Regions from separate parts of the Methylobacterium sp. 190mf genome, predicted to be linked through region 3. Evidence: predicted binding sites of a transcription regulator. Region 3 holds the regulator's gene; each other region holds the start of a gene.
The links. Region 3 encodes PhoB, which activates phosphate uptake and scavenging genes when phosphate is short. Its sites were predicted from a motif close to TGTCATNNANCTGTCAT; they were not measured.
Positions count from the first base shown of each region.

Region 1: the regulator PhoB is predicted to act here: its motif matches at 3,274-3,290, upstream of C4T42_RS07595 (UDP-2,3-diacylglucosamine diphosphatase).
Region 2: the regulator PhoB is predicted to act here: its motif matches at 3,243-3,259, upstream of phnC (phosphonate ABC transporter ATP-binding protein).

Region 1 covers NZ_FNVI01000005.1:104,528-109,999, reverse strand. The annotation lists gene C4T42_RS07610 (NADP-dependent methylenetetrahydromethanopterin/methylenetetrahydrofolate dehydrogenase) at 1-355, opposite strand, end outside; gene C4T42_RS07605 (D-2-hydroxyacid dehydrogenase) at 565-1,509, opposite strand; gene C4T42_RS07600 (aminotransferase class V-fold PLP-dependent enzyme) at 1,613-2,821, opposite strand; gene C4T42_RS07595 (UDP-2,3-diacylglucosamine diphosphatase) at 3,341-4,156, shown strand; gene C4T42_RS07590 (glycosyltransferase family 1 protein) at 4,167-5,213, shown strand; gene C4T42_RS07585 (ribonuclease HII) at 5,252-5,472, shown strand, end outside.
Region 2 covers NZ_FNVI01000019.1:129,758-135,229, forward strand. The annotation lists gene C4T42_RS21730 (inorganic phosphate transporter) at 1-517, opposite strand, end outside; gene C4T42_RS21735 (ceramide glucosyltransferase) at 715-1,863, shown strand; gene C4T42_RS21740 (DUF1045 domain-containing protein) at 1,889-2,575, shown strand; gene C4T42_RS21745 (chloramphenicol acetyltransferase) at 2,568-3,188, shown strand; gene phnC (phosphonate ABC transporter ATP-binding protein) at 3,303-4,151, shown strand; gene phnD (phosphonate ABC transporter substrate-binding protein) at 4,296-5,225, shown strand; gene phnE (phosphonate ABC transporter, permease protein PhnE) at 5,242-5,472, shown strand, end outside.
Region 3 covers NZ_FNVI01000015.1:117,733-123,204, reverse strand. The annotation lists gene pstA (phosphate ABC transporter permease PstA) at 1-746, shown strand, start outside; gene pstB (phosphate ABC transporter ATP-binding protein PstB) at 769-1,584, shown strand; gene phoU (phosphate signaling complex protein PhoU) at 1,694-2,413, shown strand; gene phoB (phosphate regulon transcriptional regulator PhoB) at 2,536-3,231, shown strand; gene C4T42_RS18780 (protein-disulfide reductase DsbD domain-containing protein) at 3,411-5,472, opposite strand, start outside.

The DNA of each region.
Region 1 (5,472 bases), on a different contig from region 3:
CCTGGAGCGAGCCCGCGGCCTTGGCCACCAGCGCGACGCCCGCGGCGGCCGTGGTGTTGGAGCCGTTGGAATCGAGCATCACCGAGACCCGGAACGGGCCGAAGAAGCGCTTCTTGACGGCGGTGAACAGCGCCTCGCCCGCCGCCATGCTGCCGCCGCCGACGAAGATCGCCGTCGACTTCTTCTCGGAGCCGCCGCGGGTGTAGATCGTGCCGTCGACCAGGGCGCCGACATTGTCGGGATTCACGCCGCCGTAGCCGGTGATGTGGTCGGCGCCGCCGTCGTAGCCGACGACCGTGTCGAACACGTTCGGCACGGCATCGGTGTCGAACAGGAACAGCAGTTTTTTCGTCATTTTCTTGGGACCTTTCCGTCGCGCCCGTGGGGCGCCGGCGCTGATGTTGGTTGGGTCGGTGCGTGGACGCAGCCCCTCTCCTCCCCCTTGCGGGGAGGAGCCGGAGGTGGGGGTGGTGGAGAATTGAGCGGAGCAGTGCCTCCTGCACCACCCCCACCCCTGGCCACTCCCCGCAGGGGGGAGGGGAACGCCCGTTGCTGATTTTGAGCTTAGGCTTCCACCACGTTCTGCGGCTTGCCCGCCACGAAAGCCTCGACGTTGTCGACGAGCTGGTCGGCCAGGATCTGCATCGCCTCCTTGCTCGCCCAAGCGACGTGCGGCGTGACGATCAGGTTCGGCAGGTCGGCGTCGCACAGGATGTTGCCGTCCTTGGGCGGCTCCTGCGCCACCACGTCGAACCCGGCGCCCGCGATGGTGCCGTCCTTGAGCGCCTCGAGAAGGGCCGCCTCGTCCACGAGGCCGCCGCGGGCCGTGTTGATGAGGATGGCGCTCTTCTTCATCTTCTTGAGCTCGGCGGCGCCGATCATCCCCTTGGTGTCGGGGGTCAGCGGCACGTGCAGCGTGATCACGTCGGACTGCGTCAGGATCGTCTCGAAATCGACCAGCCCGTCCTGCGGGAACACGTCGTAGGCGATGACCTTCATGCCCAGCGCCTCGGCGCGCTTGGCGATCGACTTGCCCAGCGCCCCGTAGCCGACGATGCCGAGCGTCGAGCCGGCGATGTCGTAGATCGGATAGTCGAAATAGCAGAACTGCTTGGACTTCGCCCAGTCGCCGCGCCGCACCGAGTTGGCGTAGGGCACGATCGCCCGGCGCAGGGCGAACATCAGCCCGACCACGTGCTCCGGCACGGTGTTGAACGCGTAGTTGCGGATGTTGACGACCGTGACCCCCTGGGCCTTGGCCTGGGCCTTGTCGACCACGTCGGTGCCGGTGGCGGCGACCGCGATCAGCTTCAGGTCGGGGAGCTGCTTCAGCGTCTCGGCCCGCATCGGGACCTTGTTGATCAGCGCGATCTCCGCGCCCTGGAGGCGGGAGACGATCTCCTCCGGCGTCCAGGTCGACTCGTGCTCGACGTATTCGTGGGGGAAATTGAACGGTCGGACCCTGGCATCGAGGGATTCACGATCCAGGAACACGATCTTCTTGGTCATAGGACCCCTCTCGTACGACGGGCGGTTTCCTCGATAGTCTTGTTCTTACTTGCGCGTCGGGGCGGGCCCGGCAACCCGGTCCCGCCCCGATCGCGTGCGCAGATCACGCCTTATGCAGCGGATTCTCGCGCAGGTAGCTGGAGGCCGCGGCGACGCCCGAGCCCGGCGTGACCTTGATGCCGCAATCGATCATGGCCATCTCGGCGCCCGCGATGGCACCCAGCAGCGACAGCTCGTTCAGGTCGCCCAGGTGACCGATGCGGAACACCTTGCCGGCGACTTTGGACAGGCCGGCGCCCAGCGAGAGGTTGTAGCGCTCGTAGGCGTGGGTGATCACCTTGGCGGCGTCGGCGCCCTCCGGCACCACGATCGCCGTGACCGTGTCGGAGTTCCACTTGGGCTCCTTGGCGCAGGGCTTGAGGCCCCAGGCCGCGACCGCCTGGCGGGTCGCCTCGGCGAGGACGTGGTGGCGGTGGTAGACGTTCTCCAGCCCCTCTTCCTTCACGACCGCCAGGGCCTCGCGCAGGCCGTAGAGCAGCGGCAGGACGGGGGTGTAGGGGAAGTAGCCGGTGGCGTTGGCGGCCAGCTGGTCCTTCCAGGCGAAGTAGGCGTGGCCGAGCCGGTCGTTGCGGCCGGTGCCGCTCTCGGCGATCTTGAGCGCCTTCGGGCTGATGCAGATCAGGCCGAGGCCGGCCGGCAGCATGAAGCCCTTCTGCGAGCCCGCGATGGCGCAGTCGACCTTCCACGCGTCCATCTCGAACGGCAGAGAGCCGATCGACGAGATGCCGTCCACGAACAGCAGAGCCGGGTGCCCGGCGGCGTCGATCGCCTTCCGCACAGCGCCGATGTCGCTGGTGACGCCGGTGGCGGTCTCGTTGTGGACGACCATGACGGCCTTGATCTTATGGTCCTTGTCGGCGCGCAGGGCCTCCTCGATCTTCTGCGGATCGGCGCCGGTGCCCCACTCCTCCTCCTGGACGACCACGTCGAGGCCGAGGCGCTGGGCCATGTCGACCCAGAGGTGGCTGAACTGGCCGTAGCGCGAGGTCAGCACCGTGTCGCCGCGGCAGAGGGTGTTGGACAGGGCCGATTCCCAGATGCCGGTGCCCGAGGACGGGAACAGGATGACCGTCCCGGCGGTCGAGCCGAACACCATCTTGGAGTCCTGCAGGAGCGGCTTCACCAGCTCGGGGAAGCTCGGCGAGCGGTGATCCTCCGACGGCACGTGCATGGCGCGCAGGACGCGCTCCGGGATGTTGGTGGGGCCCGGGATGAAGAGGTGGTTGCGACCGGGGCGCCGGGTTGCGGCCATGATGTTTCCTCCGAAAAGTCCATTGCGCGCGGGCGTGAACCCGCACCGGGTTGTCCAAGCGTCCTCAGGGAGTCGGTCCGGCGCCGTCGAGAGCGGCTCGCGCCGCACCCCCTCGAACGCCATCCTCTGCCGTGATCGGGGGGTCTCCGCGGAGCGGCAGGCGGCCTCACGCCGCTCGCGTCGCGGCGCGCCCCCGCGCGCCGGTCGCCTCCGAATTGCCGTCCCGTCCAACGGCTCCAGGGCCGTCCTCGCCGCCTTCCTGTCAAGGTCCGGCCGTGCTCGTGCCGAGCGGCCGGTTCTTGGTATTATGAGGCGGTGAAGCTCGAAAGGAAAACCGGAAAAACTTCCGGAACTTGCCAAAAAAATTTTTTGTGCGACGCAACGAAGCTACGCTCCGGTTGAGAGGCTTCGCGGCACCGCACACCGAAGTCTTTCCGCCCCGTCGGAACCCGCGTCATCAAACTGAGATCGGATCGCGCTCTGGATCCCGGCACCGTTCAGCCGCCGGGAGAGGGTGCCGTGGCCGAGGTTGAGGAGATGCCGGTCCGCGTGCGGACGCTGTTCCTGTCCGACCTGCATCTCGGCACGCGCGGCTGCCAGGCCGGCCTGCTGCTGTCGTTCCTGAAGGACTACGACGCCGACACGATCTACCTCGTCGGCGACATCGTGGACGGCTGGCAGCTGCGCTCGGGCTGGTACTGGCCGCAGGAGCACAACGACGTGGTGCAGAAGCTCCTGCGCAAGGTCCGCAAGGGCGCGCGGATCGTCTACCTGCCTGGCAACCACGACGAGTTCCTGCGCGACTACGTGGGCACGAGCTTCGGCGGCATCGAACTCGCCGAGACCGCGATCCACGAGGCGGCAGACGGCAAGCGCTACCTCGTCATCCACGGCGACCAGTTCGACATGGTCGTGCGCCACTCGCCGTGGCTCGCCCATCTGGGCGACGGCGCCTACACGCTGGCGCTCTCCCTCAACACGCTGATCAACAAGGTGCGGCGGCGGCTCGGCCTGTCCTACTGGTCGCTGTCGGCCTGGGCGAAGCTGCGCGTGAAGAACGCGGTGAGCTTCATCGGCCGCTTCGAGACGATCCTGGCCGAGGAGGCCCGCCGCCAGGGCGCCGACGGGGTGATCTGCGGCCACATCCACCACGCCGCGGACCGGCCGATCGGCGACCTGCGCTACCTCAACACCGGCGACTGGGTGGAATCCTGCACCGGGCTCGTGGAGCACTACGACGGCCGCATCGAGGTGTTGCACTACCCGAGCCTCCTGCGGGCGCGGGAGGCCGAGGTCGTGCCGCAGCCCCTGCCGGGCCGGCGCGCGGTGGCGTGAGGGCGCCGCCGTGAAGCTCCTGATCGCCAGCGACGCGTGGCACCCCCAGGTGAACGGCGTCGTGCGCTCCCTCGAGCAGATGGTCCGGCGCGCGCCCGAGCACGGCTTCGCCACGACGCTGCTGTCCGTCGCGGATTTCCGCTCGCTGCCGCTGCCGGGCTACCCGGAGATCCGCCTCGCCTATGCCGGGCGCGAGCGGGTGGCGGCGCGCTGGCGGGCCGAGCGGCCGAGCCACGTGCACATCGCCACGGAGGGGCCGGTCGGCCTCGCGGCGCGCCGGCACTGCCTCGCGCACGACCTGCCCTTCACGACGAGCTACCACACGCGCTTCCCGGAATACCTCGCCGCCCGCGCCCCGGTGCCGGAGGCGTGGTCCTACGCGTACCTGCGCCGGTTCCACGGCGCCGCCCGCGGGACGATGGTCAGCACCGCCTCGCTCCAGGGCGAGCTCGCGGCGCGGGGTTTCGGCCGGCTGATGCGCTGGACCCGGGGCGTGGACACGGAGCGGTTCCGGCCGGCCGAGCCCGGGACGCCCGTGCCGGCGGAACTCGCCGGCCTGCCGGGGCCGCTGTTCCTCTACGTCGGGCGGCTGGCGGTGGAGAAGAACGTCGCGGCCTTCCTCGCCCTCGACCTGCCCGGCACCAAGGTGGTGGTCGGCGACGGCCCGGACCGCGCGCGGCTGCAGGCGCTCGCGCCGGCGGCGCACTTCCTCGGCACCCGCACCGGCGCGGACCTCTCGGCGGTCTACGCGGCCTGCGACGTCTTCGTCTTCCCGAGCCTCACCGACACGTTCGGCATCGTGCTCCTGGAGGCCCTGGCCAGCGGCCTCCCGGTGGCGGCCTTCCCGGTGCCGGGTCCGAACGACGTCGTCGGCGGCACGCGGGTCGGCGTGCTCGACCCGGACCTGCGGGTCGCCGCGCTGGCGGCCCTGCGCCTGTCGCGCGCCGAGTGCCGGGCCGAGGCCCTGCGCCGCGGCTGGGACGTGAGCGCGCGGCAGTTCTTCGGTAACATCGTCGAGGCGCATGGGGGCGCCCGGAGCACCCGCGACGCCGCCTGACGCGTGACGGCGTCCGCGCGGAATGGCAGGAGGGCGCGATGCCGCCCGCCAAGCCACCCGCCAAGCCGCCAGCCGGATCGCCCGCCGGACCGGCCGGGTCCGCCAGAGCCCGGCCCCCGGTCGCCGGGCCGTTCGATCCCGCCCGGGCCGCCGCCTATCCGGCGGCGATCGGCTGCGACGAGGTCGGGCGCGGCGCGCTCTGCGGACCCGTGGTGGTGGCCGCGGTCTGGTTCGATCCGGCGGCGATCCCGGCCGACCT
Region 2 (5,472 bases), on a different contig from region 3:
ACGAGTTCGGCAGCCCGAACGCCCAGGTCCCGAGGTTCCAGATGATGGCCGCCAGCAGCAGCGCGAAGATCATCGCGTAGCCCGCGTGCGAGCCGACGTTGAGGATCAGCTCGACCGGCAGCAGCGTGACGATCGCGTAGGCCACGGCGCCCGAGGACAGCATCACGCCGAGGAAGTTGAAGACGCCCGACCAGATCACCGCGACGAGCGGCGGCATCGAGTGGGTGTAGATCACCGTGGCGACCGCGTTGGCGGTGTCGTGGAAGCCGTTCACGAACTCGAAGGCGAGGGCGATCAGCAGGGCGAGGCCGAGCAGCGCGAAGGCGCCGTAGGCCAGGGGCGCCTCCCCGACCGCGTTCATGTCCGCGATGAGGCTCACCACCGCGTAGCCCAGGCCCGCCACGAGGACGAGCAGGAACGCCACCACCCCGCCGAGATGCATCCCGTGGTCGAGGCGCGGGCCGCCCGCCTTCCGGCCTCCCACCGCTCCCGACGGCATCACGGCGGTATCGGACATGAACCCTCGCGCGGAATCTTTCGTGGTGAGCGGGGATTAAAACCGCGCGGTGACGGTTGGGTGACGGCCCGCGACGCCGCGCGTCGGCGAGCGTGTCCGAGTGCGTGTCCGAGAGCGTCGGGCGGCGCTGTCACACGCCTGACGCGGTCCGGCCGCTAGCGGACCGGACCGCTCGCCCGATCGCACGAGGGATCCGCATGATTGACGCCACGGTGCCGGCCCTGTCCCTCGGCGCGCTCCTGGCCGTCGTCCAGATCGGCAGCATCGCCGTCGCGGCCCGGCGCCTCGGCCGGGACCACGGCCCGTCGCGGTTCCCGGACGGCGCGCCCGTCTCCCTGGTCCGCCCCCTGCGCGGGGTCGAGGCCTACAGCGAGGAGATGCTCCTCCGCAGCTTCCGCCTCGACTACCCGTCCTACGAGCTGATCTTCTGCGTGGCCGACCCGGCCGACCCGATCGTCCCGATGGTGGAGCGCCTGATCGAGGCCCACCCGCACGTGCCCGCCCGCCTGATCCTCGGCGACGAGCGCGTCAGCGCGAACCCGAAGCTCAACAACTGCCTGCGCGGCTGGCGCGCCGCCGCCCACGACTGGGTGGTGCTCGCCGATTCCAACGTCGCCATGCCGCCGGACTACCTCCAGCGGCTGCAGGCGGCGTGGCGCGCCGATACCGGCCTCGTCTGCTCCACCCCGGCCGGCGCCCGCCCGGGCAGCTTCATGGCGGAGGTGGAGTGCGCCTTCCTGAACACCCTGCAGGCGCGCTGGCAATACGCCGCCGAGGCCTTCGGGCTGGGCTTCGCGCAGGGCAAGAGCATGCTCTGGCACAAGCCCTTCCTGGAGGCGCAGGGTGGCCTCCAGGCGCTCGCGGCCGAGATCGCCGAGGACGCGGCCGCCACCAAGCTCGTGCGCGCCGCCGGCAAGCGGGTCCACCTCGTGGCGAGCCCGTTCGAGCAGCCGCTCGGCCCGCGCGGCTTCCGGGAGGTCTGGGCGCGGCAGCTGCGCTGGGCGCGCCTGCGCCGCGTGACCTTCCCGCTGTTCTTCGCCCCCGAGATCGGCAGCGGCGTCCTGCTGCCGGCGCTCCTCGTCGCCCTCTGGGCCGGAAGCCTCGCGGGCCTCGCGGGCGCTGCCGGCCTCGCCGCCCTGTGCTATGCCGCGGAGCACCGGCTCGCTCTCCGCGCGGGCTGGCACCGCTCGCCCCGCACGCTGGCCGCCTTCCTGGCGCGCGACGCCCTGATCCCGGCGATCTGGGTCGGCGCCTGGATGCGGAGCGCCATCGTGTGGCGGGGCAATGCCATGGACGTGCGCCCCCGGCGGGCCGCCGACGCGCGCACCTACGCGCCGACGGCCTGACCGCCCGGCGATCGGAGGCCCTGACGTGTCGCGCCGCTACGCCCTCTACTGGCTGCCCGCCCCGGATTCGCGCCTCGAAGGCTTCGGCCGGGCGATCCTCGGCACCGACAACGTCACCGGGCTGCCGGTCCCGCACCCGGAGGGGCTCGGCGATCTCGCACCCGTCACGGCGGGCGCGCGGGTCTACGGGTTCCACGCCACCCTCAAGGCGCCGCTGCGCCTCGCCCCGGGCACCGGGGAGGCCGACCTCGTGGCCGCCGCCCGCGCCCTCGCGGCCGCGCACCCGCCGGTGGCGGTGGGGCCGCTCCGGGTCGCCGCCCTCGGGCCGTTCCTCGCCCTGGTGCCGGAGACACCCCCGCCGGAACTCGGGCTCCTCGCCGCCGAGTGCGTCGCCGCCCTCGACCCGTTCCGGGCACCGCTCACGGAGGCCGAGCGCGCCAAGCGCCGGCCGGAGCGCCTCGACCCGCGCGGCCGCGCGCTCCTCGACCGCTGGGGCTACCCCTACGTGTTCGAGGCCTTCCGCTTCCACATGACCCTGACCGACGCCCTGCCGGAGGCGGAGCGCGACCTCTGGCACCGGCGCCTGTCCGAGGCCTACGCCGCCGCGGGACCGGAGCCCCTGCGGATCGACGCCGTCAGCCTCCTGACCCAGGACGGGTCGGGACCGTTCCGGCTCCTGGCGCGCCTGCCCTTCGGAGAGGCCCGTGGTTGACCGCCCCCTCGGCCTCGAACCCGCGCTCGATCCGAGCGCCCGGGTCGTTGACAGCCGCCTCGGCCGCTACACCGAGGTCGGCGCCCGCACCCGCCTCACCGAGACGACCCTCGACGACTATTCCTACATCGGTGAGGACGGCGAGGTGATCTACACCGCGATCGGAAAGTTCTGCTCGATCGCCGCCAGCGTGCGGATCAATCCCGGCAACCACCCGATGGAGCGGGCGTCGCAGGCGCACTTCACCTACCGGGCGCGCGCCTACTGGCCGGAAGAATCGGACGAGCCCGCCTTCTTCGACCGGCGCCGGGCGAGCCCGGTGGCGATCGGCCACGATGTCTGGATCGGCCACGGCGCGGTCGTCCTGCCCGGGCGCACGATCGGCACCGGCGCGGTGGTGGGGGCGGGCGCCATCGTCACCCGCGACGTCGAGCCCTACACGATCGTCGTCGGCAATCCCGCCCGGCCGGTCCGGCGCCGCTTCCCCGAGGCGGTCGCGGACCGTCTGACCCGCTTGGCGTGGTGGGACTGGGACCACGAGCGCCTGCGCCGGGCGCTGCCGGATTTCCGCGGGCTGCCCATCGAAGCATTCCTGGAGCGCCACGAAGATTAAGTCGGCTATCGAAAAGCCGAGATGCTGCGCCGGCAAATATAATCGTCCCGAATACGTCATCCAATCGTCGTCAAACCGGCGTCTACGTGCGGCCGTTCCCCGGCGGATGGTGGCATGCTGGTTATCGAGGATCTCACGCGCCAGTACGGCGACCGACGCGCCGTCGACGGCGTGTCGCTCCGGATCGAGCCCGGCAGCTTCGTCGGGGTGATCGGCCGGTCCGGTGCCGGCAAGTCCACGCTGCTGCGCCTCATCAACCGGCTGGCGGATCCGAGCTCGGGGCGCATCCTCCACGACGGCCGCGAGGTCACCACCCTGCGCGGCCGCCCGCTGCGCGAGTGGCGCACCCGCTGCGCCATGATCTTCCAGCAGTTCAACCTCGTCGGCCGGCTCGACGTTATGACCAACGTGCTGATGGGGCGCCTCAGCCACGTGCCGACCCACCGCGCCCTGCTCCGGCAATGGTCCGCCGAGGACCGCGCCATGGCCCTCGCCGCCCTGGAGAGCTTCGACATGGGCGAGTTCGCCGGCCAGCGGGCCGACGGCCTGTCGGGCGGCCAGCAGCAGCGCGTCGCCATCGCCCGCGCCCTCGTGCAGGAACCCGAGATCCTGCTCGCCGACGAGCCGGTCGCCTCGCTCGACCCGCGCAACACGCGGCTCGTGATGGACGCGCTCGCCGACGTGAACCGGCGCTACGGCATCACGGTGCTGTGCAACCTGCACTCCCTCGACCTCGCCCGCGCCTACTGCGACCGCCTCGTCGGCCTCGCGGCCGGGCGGGTCGTGTTCGAGGGCGGCCCCTTCGACCTCACCGAGGACGTGGCGCGCCGGCTCTACGGCCTGGAGGCCGGCGAGGTGCTGGACGATTCCGCGCAGCGCGAGGCGGAGCAGCGGGCCGCGATGCCGGGCCGGCCCGGTCACGTGCCGGCGCGGCCGGTCCGCGAGGCCGCCCTCGGCGCCTGATCCGGGCCCCGGGCCCCAACGAACACCGCCAGAGCGCACCGCCAGAGCGCACCGCCAGAGCGCACCGCCAAAATGCACCGTCTTGGAAACGCCCGACCGGCCTCCGGCCGGCTGAACCTCGCCGACGCCACGAAGGACGACCCGATGATCACCCGACGCACCCTCGCCGCCGCCGCCGCGGCCCTCGCCCTCCTCGGCCTGCCGGCCGCCGCCCAGGACTGGAAGGCCCAGTATCCGGAGCTGACGCTGGGCGTGATCCCGGCCGAGAACGCCTCGGGCACCGCCGACCGCTGGGCGCCGCTCACCGCCTACCTGACCAAGACGCTCGGCGTGCCGGTCAAGCTGCGGGTGGCGAGCGACTACGCCGCCGTGATCGAGGGCCAGCGCGCCGGCAACATCCAGATCGCGTGGTACGGGCCGGCCTCGTTCGCGCGGGCCGTGATGACCGGCGTGAAGATCGAGCCGATCGTCAACCAGAAGCACGAGACCGGCGCCTCGGGCTACTATTCGGTGGTCTACGTGCTGGCCTCCAGCCCCTACAAGACCGTCGAGGATCTCAAGGGCAAGAACCTCGCGCTGGTCGATCCGAACTCCACCTCCGGCAATCAGGCGCCGCGCTTCTTCCTGAAGCGGGCCGGCTACGACGTCGAGAAGTTCTTCGGCAAGACCTTCTACGCGGGCAGCCACGAGAACGCCGTCCTGGCGCTCACCCAGGGCACGGCCGACGCCGCCGCCAACCTGTGGAATTCCGAGACCGACACGATGGTCACCCGCATGGCCGCCAAGGGCATGCTCAAGAAGCCCGACGGCACGCCGATGCAGCAGTCGGACTTCCGGGTCGTGTTCAAGTCCGACTTCCTGCCGGAGGGGCCCTTCGCCGTGCTGGCGAGCCTGCCGGACGACCTGAAGGCCAAGATCCGCAACGCCTTCGTGGCCCTGCCGAAGGCCGACAAGGCCGCGTTCGACCGGCTCTCCGACGGCAAGGACCAGGATCTCACGCCGGTGACCCTCAAGGATTACCAGCCGATCATCGACATGCTGCGGTTCAACGACGAGCAGCGTCGGAAGTCCTGATCCGGAGCCGCCCGCCTTGCGCGGTCTGACACCCCTGTCGCCGGAGCGGGCAGCCGCCCTCTCCGGCCTCTACGCGGCGGCGACCGGCGAGGCCCGCCGCCGCACGCTGGCGGGCTTCGCCCTGGTGGCGGCGCTCGCCGTGGTCGCGGGCCTGATCGCCGAGGTGCGGCCGCTGGTCTTCGCCGAGAACATCGGCAAGTTCACCGCCTACATCCAGCAGATCCTGCCGCCGATCAGCCTCGAGCAC
Region 3 (5,472 bases):
TGATGCTGATCGTCCAGGGCGTGCGCGGCTTCACGCCGACCCTGTTCACCAACCCGACCCCGGGCCCGGGCTCGGAGGGCGGCGGCATCGCCAACGCCATCCTGGGCAGCCTCGTTCTGACCGGGATCGGCATCCTGATCGCGACGCCGGTCGGCGTCATGGCCGGGACCTTCCTGGCCGAGTACGGGCGCGGCTCGAAGCTGGCCGCCCTGATCCGCTTCCTCAACGACGTCCTGCTCTCGGCGCCGTCGATCCTGATCGGCCTGTTCGTCTACACGCTGATGGTGCGGCCGATGGGCACCTACTCGGGCTGGGCCGGCGGCGTGGCGCTGGCGATCATCGCCGTGCCGGTGATCGTGCGCACCACCGAGGACATGCTGCGCCTCGTGCCCGGCACCCTGCGGGAGGCCGGCGCGGCGCTCGGCGCGCCGCCCTCGACGGTGATCATGAGCGTGACCTGGCGGGCGGCCTCGGCCGGAATCGTCACCGGCATCATCCTGGCTCTCGCCCGCATCGCCGGCGAGACCGCGCCGCTGCTGTTCACCGCGCTCAACAACAATTCCTGGTTCTCGGCCAACCTGATGGGCGGCGTCGCGAACCTGCCGGTGATGATCTACCAGTTCGCCCTCTCGCCCTACCCGAACTGGCAGGGCCTGGCCTGGGCGGGCGCGCTCCTGATCACCACCACCATCCTGGCGCTGTCGATCATCGCGCGCCTCGTGATCAAGCCGCAGGCCTCGCGCTGAGCCCCCTTTCGAGGACACGACGATGAACGCCGCCTCCGCGATCCCCACGGTCGAGCTGAACCGCAACCGCGCCGAAGAGGGCGGCCCCGTGCGGATCGCCGTCAAGGACCTGAACTTCTACTACGGCAGCTTCCACGGGCTGAAGGACGTCAACCTCAACTTCCACGACCGGCAGGTGACGGCGCTGATCGGCCCCTCCGGCTGCGGCAAGTCCACCCTGCTGCGCTGCTTCAACCGGATCTACAGCCTCTACCCGGAGCAGCGCGCGGAGGGCGAGATCCTGCTCGACGGCGAGAACATCCTCAGCCCCTCCGTCGACCTGAACGAGCTGCGCTCGCGCATCGGCATGGTGTTCCAGAAGCCGACGCCGTTCCCGATGTCGATCTACGACAACGTGGCCTTCGGCCTGCGCCTCTACGAGAAGCTGCCGAAATCCGAGCTCGACGGCCGGATCGAGGAATCCCTGCGCAAGGCCGCCCTCTGGGACGAGGTGAAGGACAAGCTCCGGCAGCCCGGGACCGGCCTGTCGGGCGGCCAGCAGCAGCGCCTGTGCATCGCCCGGACGGTGGCGCAGAAGCCGGAGGTGATCCTGTTCGACGAGCCGACCTCGGCGCTCGACCCGATCTCCACCGGCCGCATCGAGGAGCTGATCGAGCAGCTGCGCGACGAGTTCACCATCGTGATCGTCACCCACAACATGCAGCAGGCGGCGCGCATCTCGCAGTTCACCGCCTTCATGTATCTGGGGCAGCTCGTCGAGTTCGGTCCGACCAACCGGATGTTCATGAACCCGACGGAACGCCGCACGCAGGACTACATCACCGGCCGCTTCGGCTAGTCTGCCGGGCCGCTCCGGTCCCGGGACCGCCGCTCGCGTCTCCGGCGCGCCGGCGGGTCCCGCAAGCCTCCCGGAGGGCCGTCCCCGGGACCCCATCGAAGGATCCGCCATGCCCGGCCATATCGTCACCTCCTACGACACCGACCTGGAGAACCTGCGTCGCTCGATCTCGGAGATGGGCGGCGTCGCCGAGAAGATGACCGCGGAGGCGACCGACGCCCTCGTGCGCCGGGACGACACGCTCGCCCAGGCGGTGATCCTCGCCGACAAGCGCCTCGACGCGCTGCAGCGGGACATCGAGGAGCGCGCCGTGCTGCTGATCGCCCGGCGCCAGCCCCTGGCGATCGACCTGCGCGAGACCATCTCGGCGATCCGCGTCTCCGGCGATCTGGAGCGGATCGGCGACCTCGCCAAGAACGTCGCCAAGCGCGTGGTGGCGATCTCCGACCAGGCGCCGGCCCAGAAGATCGTGCTCGGCGTGCGCCACATGAGCGACCTCGCCGAGGGTCAGCTCAAGGACGTGCTCGACGCCTACGGGAGCCGCGACGTCCAGGCGGCCCACGACGTCTGGGAGCGCGACGGCGAGATCGACGCCCTGTACAATTCCCTGTTCCGCGAGCTCCTGACCTACATGATGGAGGATCCGCGCAACATCTCGTTCTGCACGCATCTCCTGTTCTGCGCGAAGAACGTCGAGCGCATCGGCGACCACACCACCAACATCGCCGAGACGATCCACTACCTCGCCACGGGCGAGACGCTGGCGGGTGACCGGCCGAAGAACGACGCGTCGAACTACGCGACCGTGGACGGCGTGCAGGCGCCGTGAGGCGCCGACCCCGGCGCCTTCCTGTGGGCGCGGCCGGGGTCACTCTCCGTGCGGGTTGAGGCGGGGCGGCGCCTCCTGCACCATCCGGGGACCGCCCGCAGAACGAGTCTTCGAACGTGAGCATGCAAGTCCTGATCGTCGAGGACGAGGAGGCCCTGAGCACGCTGCTCCGCTACAACCTGGAGGCCGAGGGCTTCCTGGTGGATTCGGCGGCGCGCGGCGACGACGCCGAGCTGCTCCTGGCGGAGCGGATCCCGGACCTCGTCCTGCTCGACTGGATGCTGCCCGGCCTCTCGGGGATCGAGCTGTGCCGCCGGATCCGGGCGCGCCGGGAGACCGAGCGCCTGCCGGTGATTATGCTCACCGCCCGGGGCGAGGAGGGCGACCGCGTCCGCGGTCTCGGCACGGGCGCCGACGACTACATCGTCAAGCCGTTCTCGGTCCCGGAGCTGCTCGCCCGGATCCGCGCGCTCCTGCGCCGGGCCAAGCCCGCCCACGTCTCGGACCGGCTAGCGGCCGGCGACCTGGAACTCGACCGCACCGGCCACCGCGTCCGCCGCGGCGGCGAGGAGCTGCATCTGGGCCCCACGGAGTTCCGGCTCCTGGAATTCCTGATGCTGGCGCCGGGCCGGGTCTTCTCCCGCGAGCAGCTCCTCGACGGGGTGTGGGGCCACGACGTCTACATCGACGAGCGTACCGTCGACGTCCATGTCGGGCGGCTGCGCAAGGCGCTGAACGGCCCGCGCCAGACCGACCCGATCCGTACGGTCCGGGGCTCGGGCTACGCCTTCGACGAGACCTTCTCGCTGGAGGCCTGAGGCGGCCTCACTGGCCGTCCGGATAGGACTTCGCTCCGGCGCACCGTCATCGCGAGCGCAGCGAAGCGACCCAGGGCGGCGGGACGCCGATGCGCGCGGCGCTGCTGGGTTGCTTCGCTCCGCTCGCAAAGACGGTGGGACGGGCCCGCGAAGATCCGCGCGTCCCGGTCTCCAGGGATTCAGCGCGCCAGCGCCGCGCTCCGGCCCGAGGCGGCCGGCACCGCCTCCAGCGCCGCCAGGACCGTCCCCTCGGTGAGGATCTGCGGCAGCACCTGGGGCTCTCCCGTCCCGGTATAGAGCAGGTAGAGCGGGACGCCGCTGCGCCCGTGCTTCTCCAGGAGGCGGGTAATCTCGGGGTTCTGGTTGGTCCAGTCGCCCTTCATGTAGGTCACGCCGCGCTCGGCCATCGCGGCCCGCACGGCCTTGGTGTTGAGCGAGGTCGCCTCGTTGACCGCGCAGGTGATGCACCACGCGGCGGTCATGTCCACGAAGACGGGGCGGTGCGCGTCGACCAGGGCGTCGAGGCGCGCCTGCGTGAACGGCTCGATCCCGTCGGCGGCGGCCTGCGCGGCCGGCGCGGCGCGGTCCCGGGGCAGGGTGACGGCGAGGGCCCCAACGGCGATCAGCGCCAGCGCGGCGGCGGCCTGCGCGACCCGGCCGGCCCGCGGCGGGGCGGCGCGGCCGTGCTCCCAGGCCCAGGCGGCGAAGCCCACGAGGACGAGGCCGATCAGCGCCGCCAGCAGCCCGCGCGGGTCGACCTGCTGCGCCAGCACCCAGATCAGCCACGCCACGGTGGCGTAGACCGGGAAGGCCAGCACCTGCTTGAGGGTCTCCATCCAGGCGCCCGGCCGCGGCAGCGCCCGCAGGGCCGGCGGCCAGAGGGTCAGGAGCAGGAAGGGCAGGGCGAGGCCGAGGCCGAGGCTCGCGAAGACGGCGAGCGCCACGCCGGCGCTCTGGGTCAGCGCGAAGCCCACCGCCGAGCCCATGAACGGCGCCGTGCAGGGCGTCGCCACCAGGGTCGCGAGCACGCCGGTGAAGAACGAGCCGCTCAGGCCGCCGCGCCGGGTGAGGCCGTCGCCGAGGCCGGCGAGCCGGCCTCCGACATGGACCGCGCCCGAGAGGCTCAGGCCCATCGCGAACAGCAGGTAGGCGAGCCCCGCCACGATGGCGGGCGACTGGAGCTGGAACCCCCAGCCGATCGCGGCCCCGCCGCTCTTCAGGCCGATCAGCGCGGCGGCGAGCGCCAGGAAGCTCGCCAGGACGCCGGCCGTGTAGGCGAGGCCGTGGAGCCGCAGCCGAGCCGGCCCCTCGCCCGCGTGCCGCACGAGGCCGAGCACCTTGATCGACAGGACCGGGAAGACGCAGGGCATCAGATTGAGGATCAGGCCGCCGAGGAAGGCGAAGGCCGCGGCGGTCGCCAGCGTCAGCGCGTCGAAGTCGGCGGCGGCCGGCGCGGTCGCGGGCGGCGCGGTCGCGGCCGGCGCCGCGGCGGCCGGGAGGACCGGCTCGTCGCCGTACGCGAAGGCGAGCCGGCGGGTCCCGGCGGCGTCGACCGCCTCGACCGTCAGGACGCCGGGCAGCGCGGCGGGCACCGGGTCGGTCGGGCTGCTCCGGGCGAGGGTCAGGTGCAGGCCGGTCCCGTCGACGCTCATCACCTGCGCGGCGGCGTTGTCGATCGCCGTCTCGGCGTAGGGGAAGTACGCGGCGTTCCGGACCGCCTCGGGCTTGAGGCCGGCCGCGACGAAATCGAGGCGCAGGGTGTCGCCCTGGCTCGACAGGCTCAGGGGCCAGAGCGCCGGCACGGGGAGCGCGGCGCGGGCGCGCGCGAACAGCGCGGCGTTGGCCGGGTCCGGCTCGGCCTTGCCGACCGGCAGGGTCAGGGCGAGATCGGCCGAGCCGGGCACGCACTCGGTCTCGCAGACGAGGTAAGTCAGCTTGGCCTGGATCCGCACCGGGTCGGCCGGGTCGAGGCTCGGCGGCGGCGTCACCGGGACGAGGAGCGTGACCTCACCCTCGTAGCCGTAGTTCATGAGAGTCGCGATCGGGATGCGCTCCGGCGCCGGCCAGCGGATCGCGCTCGCGTTGAAGCCGGCCGGCAGAGTCCAGGTCACCTCCGGGGGCAAGCCGGAATCGCCCGGGTTGCGCCAGTAGACGTGCCAGCCGGGCTTGACCTGCATCCGCACCGCCAGCGTGAAGGGCTGCGCGCCGGCGACGGCGGCGGGCTCGGCCACGAGGCTCGCG